One region of the Herbiconiux sp. 11R-BC genome, then DNA from elsewhere that is predicted to be linked to it. Evidence: riboswitches for the same ligand, from Rfam matches in the RefSeq annotation. Region 1 holds a riboswitch; the other holds the start of a gene.
What was found. A riboswitch is a leader RNA that binds a small molecule or an ion and turns the genes downstream of it on or off. The one in region 1 is predicted to bind glycine.
Positions count from the first base shown of each region.

Region 2: it holds a riboswitch for glycine, as region 1 does, so the genes downstream of both, gcvT (glycine cleavage system aminomethyltransferase GcvT) here and VD659_RS01770 (L-serine ammonia-lyase) in region 1, are expected to answer to the same signal.

Region 1 is NZ_JBCEBO010000001.1:393,442-400,091, reverse strand. It holds gene VD659_RS01785 (riboflavin synthase) at 1-435, opposite strand, end outside; gene ribD (bifunctional diaminohydroxyphosphoribosylaminopyrimidine deaminase/5-amino-6-(5-phosphoribosylamino)uracil reductase RibD) at 438-1,490, opposite strand; FMN riboswitch at 1,572-1,733, opposite strand; gene VD659_RS01775 (GtrA family protein) at 2,082-2,546, shown strand; glycine riboswitch at 2,640-2,739, shown strand; glycine riboswitch at 2,765-2,876, shown strand; gene VD659_RS01770 (L-serine ammonia-lyase) at 2,926-4,332, shown strand; gene VD659_RS01765 (FUSC family protein) at 4,377-5,480, shown strand; gene trpS (tryptophan--tRNA ligase) at 5,494-6,552, opposite strand; gene VD659_RS01755 (exodeoxyribonuclease III) at 6,612-6,650, opposite strand, start outside.
Region 2 is NZ_JBCEBO010000005.1:87,490-94,139, forward strand. It holds gene VD659_RS13195 (fatty acid desaturase family protein) at 1-1,001, shown strand, start outside; glycine riboswitch at 1,089-1,188, shown strand; glycine riboswitch at 1,190-1,302, shown strand; gene gcvT (glycine cleavage system aminomethyltransferase GcvT) at 1,369-2,571, shown strand; gene gcvH (glycine cleavage system protein GcvH) at 2,573-2,944, shown strand; gene gcvP (aminomethyl-transferring glycine dehydrogenase) at 2,949-5,885, shown strand; gene VD659_RS13215 (endonuclease domain-containing protein) at 6,023-6,650, shown strand, end outside.

The sequences.
Region 1 (6,650 bases):
GAGCGAGACGCCGGAGACCGAGATGGAGCCCTTGTCCACAACGAGCGGCGCGAGTTCGTCCCCGAGGCTGAAGCGCAGCACGCTCCAGGCCTCGCCGGGCGTCACGCTCAGCACCCGGGCGGTGCCGTCGACGTGGCCCTGCACGATGTGGCCGCCGAGGCGGTCGCCCACCCGGGCGGCGCGCTCGAGGTTCACGCGGTCGCCCGGCGCGAGGCTGCCGATGGTCGACATGCTGAGTGTCTGCTTCATCACGTCCGCGGTGAAGGTGTCGTCGGTCTGGCCGATGACGGTGAGGCACACGCCCTGCACCGAGATCGAGTCGCCGTGGCGCGCGTCGCTCACCGCGAGAGGCGCGCGGACCGTGATGACGGCCGCGTCGGCGGTCTCGTCGAGGGCGAGCACTTCGCCGAGCTCTTCGATGATTCCCGTGAACACCGCTACTCCTTCGTGGGCGCCCAGGCGCCCGGTCGTGGTCGTGCGACGAGGCGGATGTCGTCGCCCAGTCTGCTGAGGTCTGTGATGGTGAGACGGCGCTGCGCCTCGATGGTGCCGACGCCGAGTTCGGTGAGGGCCGTGCGGGGGCCGCCGAGCAAGGTCGGGGCCAGGTAGACGAGCACCTCGTCGGCGAGGCCGGCGGCGAGGAACGCGCTCGCCAGCGTGGGCCCGCCCTCCACGAACACCGAGCGCACCTCGTCGGCGTAGAGCGCGTCGAGCACGTCGGCGAGTTCGTGCGTGGCGTAGTGACGGAGGGGCAGCGGATGCTCGCGCAGCCGCGACCCGGAGGGCACGGCCCGCGTGCCGATCACCACGGGCGCGGGCTGATGGGGGAACAGTGCGCCGTCGGCGTCGGGGTCGCGCGCCGTCAGCGCCGGGTCGTCGGCGAGGACGGTGCCGGTGCCCACCACGATCGCGTCGGCCTCGGCGCGACGCCGGTGCACGTCGGCGCGGGCTTCCGGGCCCGTGATCCACTGGCTCGTGCCGTCGGCCGCGGCGGCACGACCGTCGAGGCTCGACGCCCACTTCACCGTCACGAAGGGCCGGTGCAGGCGCACGCTGGTCAGCCACGGGCGGATGAACTCCTCCGCCGCTTCGGCGAGCAGGCCCTGCTGCACGTCGACGCCGGCCGCGCGCATCCGTTCGGCGCCGCCCGCGGAGCGCACACCCGGATCGGCGATCGCGAACACGACGCGGGCGACCCCGGCCTCGATCAGGGCGATGCTGCACGGGCCGGTGCGGCCCTGGTGGTTGCACGGCTCCAGGGTGACGACGGCGGTGGCTCCTGCGGCGAGCGCCGGGTCGGTCAGCGCGCTCAGCGCGTCCACCTCGGCGTGCGGCGTGCCGGCGCCGCGGTGCCAGCCCTCGGCGAGCACCTCGCCGGCGGGGGAGAGCAGAACACAGCCGACCTGCGGGTTCACGCCGTGGCGCGGGCCGCGCGACGCGAGTTCGAGCGCGCGGGCCATGGCCTCGGCCTCACTCAGAACTGCGCTCATCTCGTCCTCGGTCTCGTCATCGACGGACTCCGGGGTTGCGCTGAAGCAGCGCCCGCGGGTCGCCAGGAACGACGGAACCCGCGCGTGCATCCTCCCATCCGGACTGAGGCTGGTCTTCCGACCTGCCATAACCGTCGGTCTCGGAATTCCACCGAATCAACCTCCGGCGCCCTGTCACCAGGTCGCCGTCAGCTCGCGGACTGTCACCGCCGGTTCAGAATCTCACTGACCCCGGAGCACGTTGCTTACATCTCTTTATAGCTCAACGCGCGGGCCGGACGCATATTCCCGGTCACTTCACGACGCATTCGGATGCGGGAAAGACCGTGACCGTCTCGTGACCTTCTCGAATCGCCGCTTCGGAATCAGTCAGGGTATCGTGAAATCGTTCGGGTTCGCGATGTGGCGCTGAAAGGGTCATTGGCGTCTTCTGTTCGGTTTCCCCAGCTACGCTCAGCATTCCCCTGGAAGATACGACAAGTCCTCTTCTTGTATTCGTACGTCAGAATCGGTTGATCATCCATGAGCAGTGCCTCTCTTACACGGACCCGTGTCCGCATTCTGGCAACGGAATTCATTCGCTTCGGTCTTGTGGGTGGCCTCGGATTCATCGTCGACTTCGGCGTCTTCAACCTCTTGCGCGCCACGGTCTTCGACCCCGCGGTCGTGCACGGCGGTTCGGTCATGGCCAAGATCGTGTCGACGGTGCTGGCGATCCTCGTCAACTGGCTGGGCAACCGCTACTGGGCCTTCAAGGAGCGCCGTCGGGCCGACATGGCCCGCGAGAGCTTCGAGTTCTTCTTCGTGAGCCTGCTGGGCATGGGCATCGGCCTCGGCGTGCTGTGGGTGTCCCACTACGGCCTGCACTTCACCTCGCTCTTCGCCGACAACGTGGCCAACGTCATCGGCCTCGTGCTCGGCGCCGTCTTCCGCTTCGCGCTCTACCGCCTCTGGGTGTTCGCACCGGGCCGCTCGAGCGCGGGTGCCGCGGCCACCGCGGCTGCGGCGGCGGCCGCCAAGGTGGAGTCGGTGGGCAAGACCACCTCGATGTCCTGAGCTCGCTCCCCGTTCGCCGCTGAACTGCCGGCGGGCGCCCCTCTGGCGCCGCACCTGTCGATGAGGTAGGTTCGGGCCCATCGAACACGCCTTCGTGTCACGGCGGGAGAGTCCTCCCGAGAACCGTCGGGCAGGCGCCGTAGGAGCAATTCCTCTCCGGGAAACTCTCAGGCCCCCGCACCGCCGTGGCCGGCCCTGACTGCCACCGGCAGGCGGAGCCGGGCGACTCTGAAGAGCGAGCCGAGTGGCGCATCCGCAGCACCCGGCTCCACCGAAGGGGCAAGCGGCCACCGCCGCGGAATCTCTCAGGTCAGGGACAGAGTGGAGAGGCAGAACCGGCGTCGCATCGGCGACCCCGGCCGCCTCGGCAGGAGTCCCCATGACACTCAGCGTCTTCGACCTCTTCTCGGTGGGCATCGGCCCGTCGAGCTCGCACACCGTGGGGCCGATGCGGGCGGCCGCGTCGTTCGTCGCGGGCATCCGGTCGCTCGTCGACGACGTGGCGTCGTTGCGGGTCGACCTCTACGGATCACTGGCGGCCACCGGAGTCGGGCACGGCACACCGATGGCGGTGCTGCTCGGGCTGGAGGGCTACCGGCCCGAGACGGTGACGCCCGAGGAGGTGGATGCGCGGCGCGCTGCCCACGAGCGCGGCGAGCCCGTGCTGCTCGGGGGAACGCATCCGGTGCCGTTCGGGCCTGAATCGCTCGTCATGCATCCGCTCACCGTGCTGCCGCGGCACACCAACGCGGTGCGGCTGACGGCCTTCGACGCCCAGGGGGAGGCGCTCGCCACGGAGACGTACTACTCCGTCGGTGGAGGATTCGTAGAGCGCGACGGTGGGGATGATGCGCCGGAGGCATCCGGTGCGGTCGTCCCGTACCCGTTCCGCACCGCGTCCGAGCTGGTGGGCCACGCCCGGTCCACCGGTCTCGGCTTCGGCGGAGTGATGCTCGCGAACGAGGTGGCGCTCGGCGGCGATCGCGACTCCGAGCGGCGGCCCGGCGCCGTCGGTGACGCCGTCGACGAGGTGCGGGCGCGGCTGCTCGCCATCCGTGACGTCATGGATGCCTGTGTGCAGACGAGCCTGGCGCGCACCGGCGTGCTGCCCGGAGGCCTCGGCGTGCGGCGCCGTGCGCCCGAGTGGCGCGAGCGACTGCGCCGGGAAGACCCCGAGCGCGCGCCCGAGTTCTGGCAGGAGTGGGTCAACCTCGTCGCACTCGCCGTGAACGAGGAGAACGCCACCGGGGGCCGCGTGGTCACCGCCCCCACGAACGGCGCGGCCGGTATCGTGCCGGCGGTGCTGCACTACGCCCGGCGCTACCTCGCCGTGGGGCTCTCCGACGACGAGGTGTGCGTCCGGTTCCTGCTCGCCGCCGCGGCCGTCGGCGTGCTCTACAAGGAGCAGGCCTCGATCTCCGGGGCAGAAGTGGGCTGTCAGGGCGAAGTCGGCTCGGCCTCGTCGATGGCGGCCGCCGGGCTCGCCGAGGTGATGGGCGGCACGCCCGAGCAGGTGGAGAACGCGGCCGAGATCGCGATGGAGCACAACCTCGGGCTCACCTGCGACCCGATCGGCGGGCTGGTACAGATCCCCTGCATCGAGCGCAATGCGATCGCCGCGTCGAAGGCCATCAACGCGGCCAAGATGGCGCTCTGGGGCGACGGCAGCCATCACGTGAGTCTCGACCAGGTGATCGCGACCATGCGGGAGACCGGGCGCGACATGAGCTCGAAGTACAAGGAGACCTCGCTCGGCGGCCTCGCCGTGAACGTGGTGGAGTGCTGACGGCCGGGTGCTGACGGCCGGGTGCTGACGGTTACTGTGGAGTGGTGACGTCGAACGCCGGTTCTGCTCGCTGGGCGAGTCTCGCCCGGGCCTCCCTCGCGCCGGCGCGCGCCTTCCAGGCCTCGGCCCGCACGCCGCTGCTGCAGGTGCTGAAGACCGCCGCGGCCGCCGTCATCGCCTGGATCGTCTGCTCGCTCATCGCGCCGGGGCAGCCGCCCGTGTTCGGTGCGATCGCCGCGATCATCGTGGTGCAGCCGAGTGTGAACCAGTCGTTCAGCCGGGCCGTCGAGCGGTCCATCGGCGTGATCGTCGGCGTCGTGGTGGCCTACCTCGTGGCGCTCGTGTTCGGGGCGCCGAGCTGGCTCATCCTGGCCGCCATCGTCATCTCGCTGCTGATCGGCTGGGCGCTGCGGTTCCCGCAGTCGTCGACCGTGCAGATCCCGATCAGCGCGATGCTCGTGCTCTCGATCGGTGCGAACACGCCGGGCTACGCGGTGGAGCGCATCATCGAGACCATCATCGGCGCGGTGCTGGGCGTCATCGTGAACTGGCTGATCGTGCCGCCCGTGGCCATCCGCCCGGCCCACGAGGCCGTCGCGGCGCTCGGCCGCGAGGTGGCCGAGACTCTGGACGGTCTCGCGGTGGTGCTGAGCTCGCCCACCGACGAGAAGTACCGCGTGCAGCTCCTGGTGGAGGGCCGGCTGCTGCGGCCGATGCAGGCGAAGGCGCAGGCCGCCATCGACACCGCGCTCGAGAGCCTCAAGTTCAATCCTCGGCGCAACACCCACCGTCAGGTGCTCACGACCGACGCGGAGCTGCTCACCATGCTCGGCATCGTCGTGACCCGCGTGCTCGGCATGGCGCGGGCGCTCAACGACCACTTCGACGAGGCCCTGCACGAGGAGCCCCTGGCGACGGCGATCGCCGAGGAGATCCGCCGGGCCGCCCACGATCTCCGGCTCGTGATGGTGAACGCGGCGCTGCCCGTCGGCGAAGCCGAGACGCTCGCCGACGAGGTGCCCGCGCTCACCTCACCGCTGCAGGCGGTCGTGCCCGACCCGAGTCACTGGATCCTGATCGGGTCGCTGCTCGAAGACCTGCGCCGGGTGCGCGAGGAGATCGTGGGCGCGAGCGACGAGGCCCGCTGAGGGCGCGCCGCCCTCAGCGGTGGCGGCGCAACGGCGGCAGGAAGCCGACGCGGTCGTAGACCGTGGCGAGCGTCTGCTCGGCGACCGCGTTGGCCTTCTCGGCGTTGGCGGCGAGGATGCGATCGAGCTCCGCCGGGTCTTCGAGCAGTTCGAGGGTGCGGGTGCGGATGGGCTCCACCGTCTCGACCACGATCGCCGCGAGGGCCTTCTTGAGCGTGCCGTAGCCGCCGCCCGCGAACTCCTCGACCACCGATTCGATGCTGCGGTTGCCGAGGATCGCGAACAGCGTGAGCAGGTTGGCCAGCCCCGGCTTCGCCTCGCGGTCGAAGCGCACCTCGCCGTCGGCATCCGTTACTGCGCGCATAATCTTCTTCTCGGTGACCTTCGGCTCGTCGAGCAGCCAGATCAGCCCGGTCGGCGACTCGGCCGACTTCGACATCTTCGCGCCGGGGTTCTGCAGGTCGAAGATCTTCGCGGTGTCTTTGAGGATGTAGGGCTTCGGCACGGTGAAGGTGTCGCCGAAGCGCGAGTTGAAGCGGGTCGCGAGGTCGCGGGTGAGCTCGATGTGCTGCCGCTGGTCTTCACCCACGGGCACGTCGACCGCCTGGTAGAGCAGGATGTCACCGGCCTGGAGGATGGGGTAGGTGAACAGGCCCACAGAGGCGGCCTCCTGCCCCTGCTTGGCGGCCTTGTCTTTGAACTGGGTCATCCGTGCGGCCTCGCCGAAACCGGTGAGGGTGTTCAGAACCCAGGCGAGCTCGGCGTGGGCGGGCACGTGCGACTGCACGAAGAGGGTGGACTTCGCGGGGTCGATGCCGGCGGCGATGTACTGCGCCATGGTGCGGCGGGTGTTGGCGCGCAGCTCGGCCGGGTCCTGCGGCACGGTGATGGCGTGCAGGTCGGCCAGGAAGAAGAAGGCGTCGTGCGTCTCCTGCAGGGCCTTCCAGCTGAGCAGGGCGCCGATGTAGTTGCCGAGGTGGAGCGAGTCGGCGGAGGGCTGCATGCCCGAGAGCAGGCGGGGGCGTTCGATGTCGGGGCGTTCGATGTCGGTCAGGGGGCTGTCAAGCGGCATTGTGCTGTCAATCGGCATTGTGCTGTCAATCGGTGAGTAGAGCTGCGGGGTGGGTAAGGTCAGAGCGCGTAGTCGACCACGACGGGGGCGTGGTCGCT
Region 2 (6,650 bases), on a different contig from region 1:
AGGACATGGGATTGCTGCGAAAGCGCCGCACCTTCTACATCGTGATGTTCTCGGTGCTCGTTCTCGCCCTGCTGGGCGCCGGAGTCGGCTTCGTGCTGCTGGGTGACACCTGGTACCAGCTGCTGATCGCGGGCGCACTCGGCATCATCTTCACCCAGTTCGCCTTCTTGGCTCACGAGGCCTCGCACCGTCAGGTGTTCGAGTCGGGCAAGGCCAACGACCGCGCCGGCCGCACCCTCGCCACCGCCTTCGTGGGCATGAGCTACACCTGGTGGATGACGAAGCACACCCGCCACCACGGCAACCCGAACACCGTGGGCAAAGACCCCGACATCGACCCCGACACCGTGGTGTTCCTCGAAGAGGATGCTGCCAAGACGCGCGGAATCGCCGCCTGGCTGGTGCGCCGCCAGGGCTGGGCGCTCTACCCGCTGCTGCTGCTCGAGGGCATCAACCTGCACTACCTGTCGTTCAAGACGCTGTTCGCCCGCGGACCGGTGCAGGGCCGCAAGCTCGAGCTCTGGTTCATCGGTGTGCGCCTCGTCGCCTACATCGCGGTCGTCTTCTACTTCCTTCCCATCGGCATGGCGTTCGCCTTCCTCGGCGTGCAGCTGGCCGTGTTCGGCCTCTACATGGGAGCATCCTTCGCCCCCAACCACGTGGGCATGACGATCTTCCCGGCCGGCTCGCGCGTCGACTTCCTCTCGAAGCAGGTGCTCTCCTCCCGCAACATCAAGGGCGGCTGGGGCATGACCATCTTCATGGGCGGCCTCGACCTGCAGACCGAGCACCACCTCTTCCCGTCGATGCCCCGGCCGCACCTGGTGAAGGTGCGCCCGATCGTCGAGGAGTACTGCGCCACGCACAAGATCCCGTACACGCAGACCTCGCTGCTCGAGGCGCACAAGCAGGTCATCACCTACATGAACAAGGTGGGTCTCGCCGCTCCCGACCCCTTCGACTGCCCCCTGGTCAACCAGTACCGCGTGCGACGCGCCTGATCGAGGGCGATCGCTCCTGACGATCGGCGCTATGCTCGTTCGCGAGGCGCCTCGAGCACTTCACCACAACTGAATACCGCCGGCCATCAGGCCGACGCGGGAGAGCCGTCCGGGCAGTCCAGCCCGGTGGCACCGAAGGAGCAATCCTCTCCGATAATCTCTCAGGTCCCCGTACCGCGTCGAACTGGCCACTCTGGAAAGCAGTCCGCGGCATTGACAGCGGCTCGCCCACGGTGAAAGCGTCGAACGACCGGGATGCCGGGCGCGACGTGAATCTCTCAGGCACGATGACAGAGGGGGAGTTCTCACGAGCGCACAGCGCTCCCGACCCGCGCAGGGGCGACTCTGCGACGACACCGGAGAACTCATGACGACGCCAGTGGATTCACCGCACCTCCTGCAGCACGGCACGCCGGGCGAGCCCGCCCAGGCCGACGCCTCCGCGCCCCGCTACTCGCCTCTGCACGCCGTGCACGTGGCCGCCGGTGCCACCTTCACCGACTTCGCCGGCTGGCAGATGCCGGTGCGCTACTCGAGCGACCTCGCCGAGCACCACGCGGTGCGCTCGTCGGCGGGCCTGTTCGACCTCTCGCACATGGCGGAGTTCCGCGTGAGCGGCCCGCAGGCGGGCGCCTTCCTCGACTTCGCGCTCGCCGGGCGTCTCTCGGCGATCGAGCTCGGGCAGGCCAAGTACAGCCTGCTGCTGGCGCCCACGGGCGGTATCATCGACGATCTCGTGGTGTACCGCGTCGGCGACGCGGAGTTCTTCGTGGTGGCCAACGCCTCCAACCGGGCGCCCGTCGCCGCCGCCCTCGCGGAGCGAGCGGACGGCTTCGACGCCGTGCTGGCCGACGAGAGCGACGGGGTGGCGCTGATCGCGGTGCAGGGCCCGGCCTCGCTCGGCATCCTCGAGGCCGCCGCCGGGGTCGACGTCCCCGGGCTCGCCGAGCTCGGCTACTACCGCTGCCTCCCGGGCACCTTCGAGGGCGAACGGATTCTCGTGGCCCGCACCGGCTACACCGGCGAGGACGGCTTCGAGCTCTACCTGCATCCGGATGCCGCCGAAGCGCTCTGGAACGCGATCGTCGCCGCCGGATCCGCCGCCGGCCTCGTTCCCGCCGGACTCGCGAGCCGCGACACCTTGCGCCTCGAGGCCGGCATGCCGCTGTACGGCCACGAGCTCTCGCTCGAGACCTTCCCCTCGCAGGCGGGGCTCGGCCGGGTGCCCGTGCTCTCGAAGCCCGACTTCGTGGGCAAGGCGGCCCTGGAGGCCGGAGCCCCCGAGGGCGCTCCTGTTCTCGTGGGGCTCGTCGCCGAGGGCAAGCGCGCCGCGCGCGCCGACTACGCCGTGTACGCGCCCGCGGATGGCGGCGGAGCCCCCGACACCGACACCCCGATCGGCCTCGTCACGAGCGGCGCCCTGTCGCCGACCCTCGGGCATCCGGTCGCCCTGGCCTACGTCGACCCACGGTACGCAGAACCCGGCACCGTCGTGAGCGTCGACATCCGGGGCAAACGCCTCGATTTCCGCACCACCCCCCTCCCGTTCTACCGCCGGAAGAAGGACTGACATGCCCGAACAGAACGAACTCCGCTACACCGCCGAGCACGAGTGGGTGCTGGTGGACGGCACCACGGCCACGATCGGCATCACCGCCTACGCCGCCGCCCAGCTCGGCGACATCGTCTACCTCGACCTGCCGGACGCCGGCACCGAGGTCTCGGGCGGCACCGTCGTGGGCGAGATCGAGAGCACCAAGTCGGTCGGCGAGCTCTTCGCCCCCGTCGACGGCACGGTGCTCGAGAAGAACTCCGCCGTTGGGGACTCGCCCGAGCTCGTGAACAGCGACCCGCTGGGCGAGGGCTGGCTGCTCAAGGTGGAGTTCAGCGCGCTGCCGCCGCTGCTCAGCTTCGACGAGTACTCCGCGCTGATCGGCGAGTGACCGGATGACAGACCCTACTGCCCTCTCCCCGTCCGCCTTCTCCTCGCGCCACATCGGCACGGATGCCCGGGCGCAGGCCCGCATGCTGGAGGCCGTGGGCTACGCGAGCGTCGCCGAGCTGATGGCCGCGGCGGTGCCGCGCAGCATCCAGCTCGACCGCTCGCTCGGCGAGTCGTTGATCCCGGATGCCGCCACCGAGCGTGAGGCGGTCGCGGAGCTGCGGGAGCTCGCCTCCCGCAACACCGTGGCGAAGTCGTATCTCGGCCTCGGCTACTACGACACCGTCACCCCCGCCGTCATCAAGCGCAACGTGCTCGAGAACCCCAGCTGGTACACCGCGTACACGCCCTACCAGCCCGAGATCTCGCAGGGGCGGCTCGAGGCGCTGATCAACTTCCAGACGATGGTCTCCGACCTCACCGGGCTCGCCACGGCGAACGCCTCGATGCTCGACGAGTCCACCGCGGCCGTCGAGGGGATGCTCCTGGCGCGCCGGGCGAGCAAGTCCACCTCGGCGCGGTTCATCGTCGACGCCGACGCCTTCCCGCAGACCAAGTCGCTGCTGCGCTCCCGCGCCGAGGCCGTGGGCATCGAGATCGTGGAGCTCGTGCTCGACGCGGTCGACCACCCGTCGCACCACGCGCATCCGCTCGCCTCGGCGGTCGCGGGGCCGGACGGCGCGTTCGGCGTGTTCGTGCAGTACCCCGGCGCCTCCGGCCGGGTCTGGGACCCGGCCGACGTGATCTCGATCGTGCACGAGGCCGGCGGCATCGCGGTGGTGGCGGCCGATCTGCTCGCGCTCACCCTGCTGCGCGCGCCCGGCGAGCTCGGTGCCGACGTGGCCGTCGGCACCACCCAGCGCTTCGGCGTGCCGATGGGCTTCGGTGGCCCGCACGCCGGCTACATGTCGGTGCGCGCGGGTCTCGAGCGGCAACTGCCCGGCCGGCTCGTCGGCGTGAGCGTGGATGCGGCCGGCCACCCCGCCTACCGGCTCAGTCTGCAGGCGCGCGAGCAGCACATCCGGCGCGAGAAGGCCACTTCGAACATCTGCACCGCCCAGGTGCTGCTGGCCGTGATGGCCGGCATGTACGCGGTCTACCACGGGCCCGACGGGCTGCGCGCGATCGCCCGGCAGGTGGCCTGGCACGCCGGGCTGCTGGCGTCGTACCTGGAGGAGCTCGGCATCGAACTGACGCATGACGAGTTCTTCGACACTCTGCTCGCCCGCGTTCCCGGGCGAGCGGATGCGGTGGTCGCGGCCGCGAAGGAGCTCGGCGCGAACCTGCTGCGGGTCGACGCCGACACGGTGGGCGTCTCGGTCGACGAGACCACCACCCTCGCCGACGTGCATCTCGTGGCGCGCGCCTTCGGCGGCCCCGAGTCGCGGGACTTCGCCTTCGTGGCCCGGGGAGCGGAGCGACTGCCCGCGCACCTGGCTCGCGAGAGCGACTTCCTCACGCATCCGGTGTTCAACACGCACCGCTCCGAGACGAGCATGATGCGCTACCTCAAGCGTCTCGCCGACTACGACTACGCGCTCGACCGCGGGATGATCCCGCTCGGCTCGTGCACGATGAAGCTCAACGCGGCCTCGGAGATGGAGGCCGTCACCTGGAGCGAGTTCGCCGGCGTGCATCCCTTCGCCCCGAAGAGCGACGTGAGCGGCTACCTCGAGCTCATCGACCAGCTCGAGCGCTGGCTCGCCGAGGTGACGGGCTACGACACGGTGTCGCTGCAGCCGAACGCGGGCAGCCAGGGCGAGCTCGCGGGACTGCTCGCCATCCGCGGCTACCACCGTTCACGGGGCGAGCTGCAGCGCACGGTGTGCCTCATCCCCTCGAGCGCGCACGGCACGAACGCCGCCTCCGCGGTGCTCGCGGGCATGAAGGTGGTCGTGGTCGCCTGCGACGAGCTCGGCAACGTCGACCTCGGCGACCTGCGCGAGAAGATCGCGGCCCACGCCTCCGAGCTCGCCGCGCTCATGATCACCTACCCGTCGACCCACGGCGTCTACGAGCACGAGGTCACCGAGATCTGCCGGCTCGTGCACGAGGCCGGCGGCCAGGTCTACGTCGACGGGGCGAACCTCAACGCGCTGCTCGGCTTCGCCCGCTTCGGCGACTTCGGCGGAGACGTCTCGCACCTCAACCTGCACAAGACCTTCTGCATCCCGCACGGCGGCGGCGGGCCCGGAGTCGGTCCGGTGGCCGCCAAGGCGCACCTGGCTGCATTCCTTCCGGGGCATATCTTCGCGCAGGACGCCACGCACCCCCTCGCCGACGGCTCCCGGGTGGTGCACGGCGGGGCTCCGGTCTCGGCCGCGCCCTACGGCAGCCCGAGCATCCTGCCCATCAGCTGGGCCTACGTGCGCATGATGGGAATGCGGGGGCTCGCGGATGCGACGGCGGCGGCCGTGCTCGCCGCGAACTACATCGCGGCGCGGCTCGCACCGTACTTCCCGGTGCTCTACACGGGCGACAACGGCCTGGTGGCCCACGAGTGCATCCTCGACCTGCGCGGGATCACCCAGGAGTCGGGGGTCTCGGTCGACGACGTCGCGAAGCGGCTGATCGACTACGGGTTCCACGCGCCGACGATGAGCTTCCCTGTGGCCGGAACCCTGATGGTCGAGCCGACGGAGAGCGAGGACCTGGCCGAGATCGACCGCTTCATCGACGCGATGATCGCCATCAAGGGCGAGATCGACGCGGTGGCGGCGGGGGAGTGGCCGGTCGAGGACAACCCGCTGCGCGGTGCCCCGCACACCGCGGAGTCCGTGGTGTCGTCGGAGTGGGCGCATCCTTACGCCCGTGAGCGGGCCGTGTACCCGGTCCACTCTCTGGTGCGGGGCAAGTACTGGCCGCCCGTGCGCCGCATCGACCAGGCCTACGGCGACCGCAACCTGGTCTGCGCCTGCCCGCCGCCGGAGGCCTTCGAGTAGCAGCCCTTCGCGGGTGCGAGCGCCTTCGTGTGGTCTGGGCGGGCGTCCGGTTTTTGCAGGAATAGTCTCGAGCGTCGAAAACAGCCCGCCGCTCGAGGCTATTTCTGCAAAAGCCGAACCCATGGCACAATCTGAGCATGTCTCATCTCGAGGAGATCATCGCCCGTGTCGGTGGCGTGGCGCCGGTCGCGCAGCTCTACGCGCTCGGCGCGGCTCCCGTCGAGGTGGACAACGCCGTGCGGAGAGGGCGACTCGTGCGGGTGCGGAGTGGATGGGTGGCGGCGCCGCAGGCGCCCCGTGAGGTGGTGCGTGCGGTGGCGGTGGGCGGCCGGCTCTCGTGCGTGTCGGTGCTGGAGCGCGAGAAGATCTGGTGCGTGCGGGATCACCGCCTGCACGTGCGGGTGGCGGCAGACGGCCGCGGGGTCACCTCGCCGAACAGCCGGAAGGTGCCGCTCGGCAGGCCCGAGCAGCATGGGCTCGTCGTGCACCGCTCGCGCCGGTCGATGGTGCTCGACGAGCCGCAGGGCGCCGTCGACGGCTTCGAGTGGGCGCTGTTGCACGCGGTCGAGTGTCAATCGCGGATGGACGCCATCGTGAGCCTCGACTCCGCGCTCCACGAGGGTCGCATCACGACCACAGGCCTCCAGTTCCTCCTGAGCGGACTCCCGAAGAGCATTCGTGCGTACCTCGACGTGGTCGACCCCTCCGCGGCCTCGGGCTTGGAGACGAAGGCGCGGCTCGGGCTGCGGAGGATGAACATCCCGT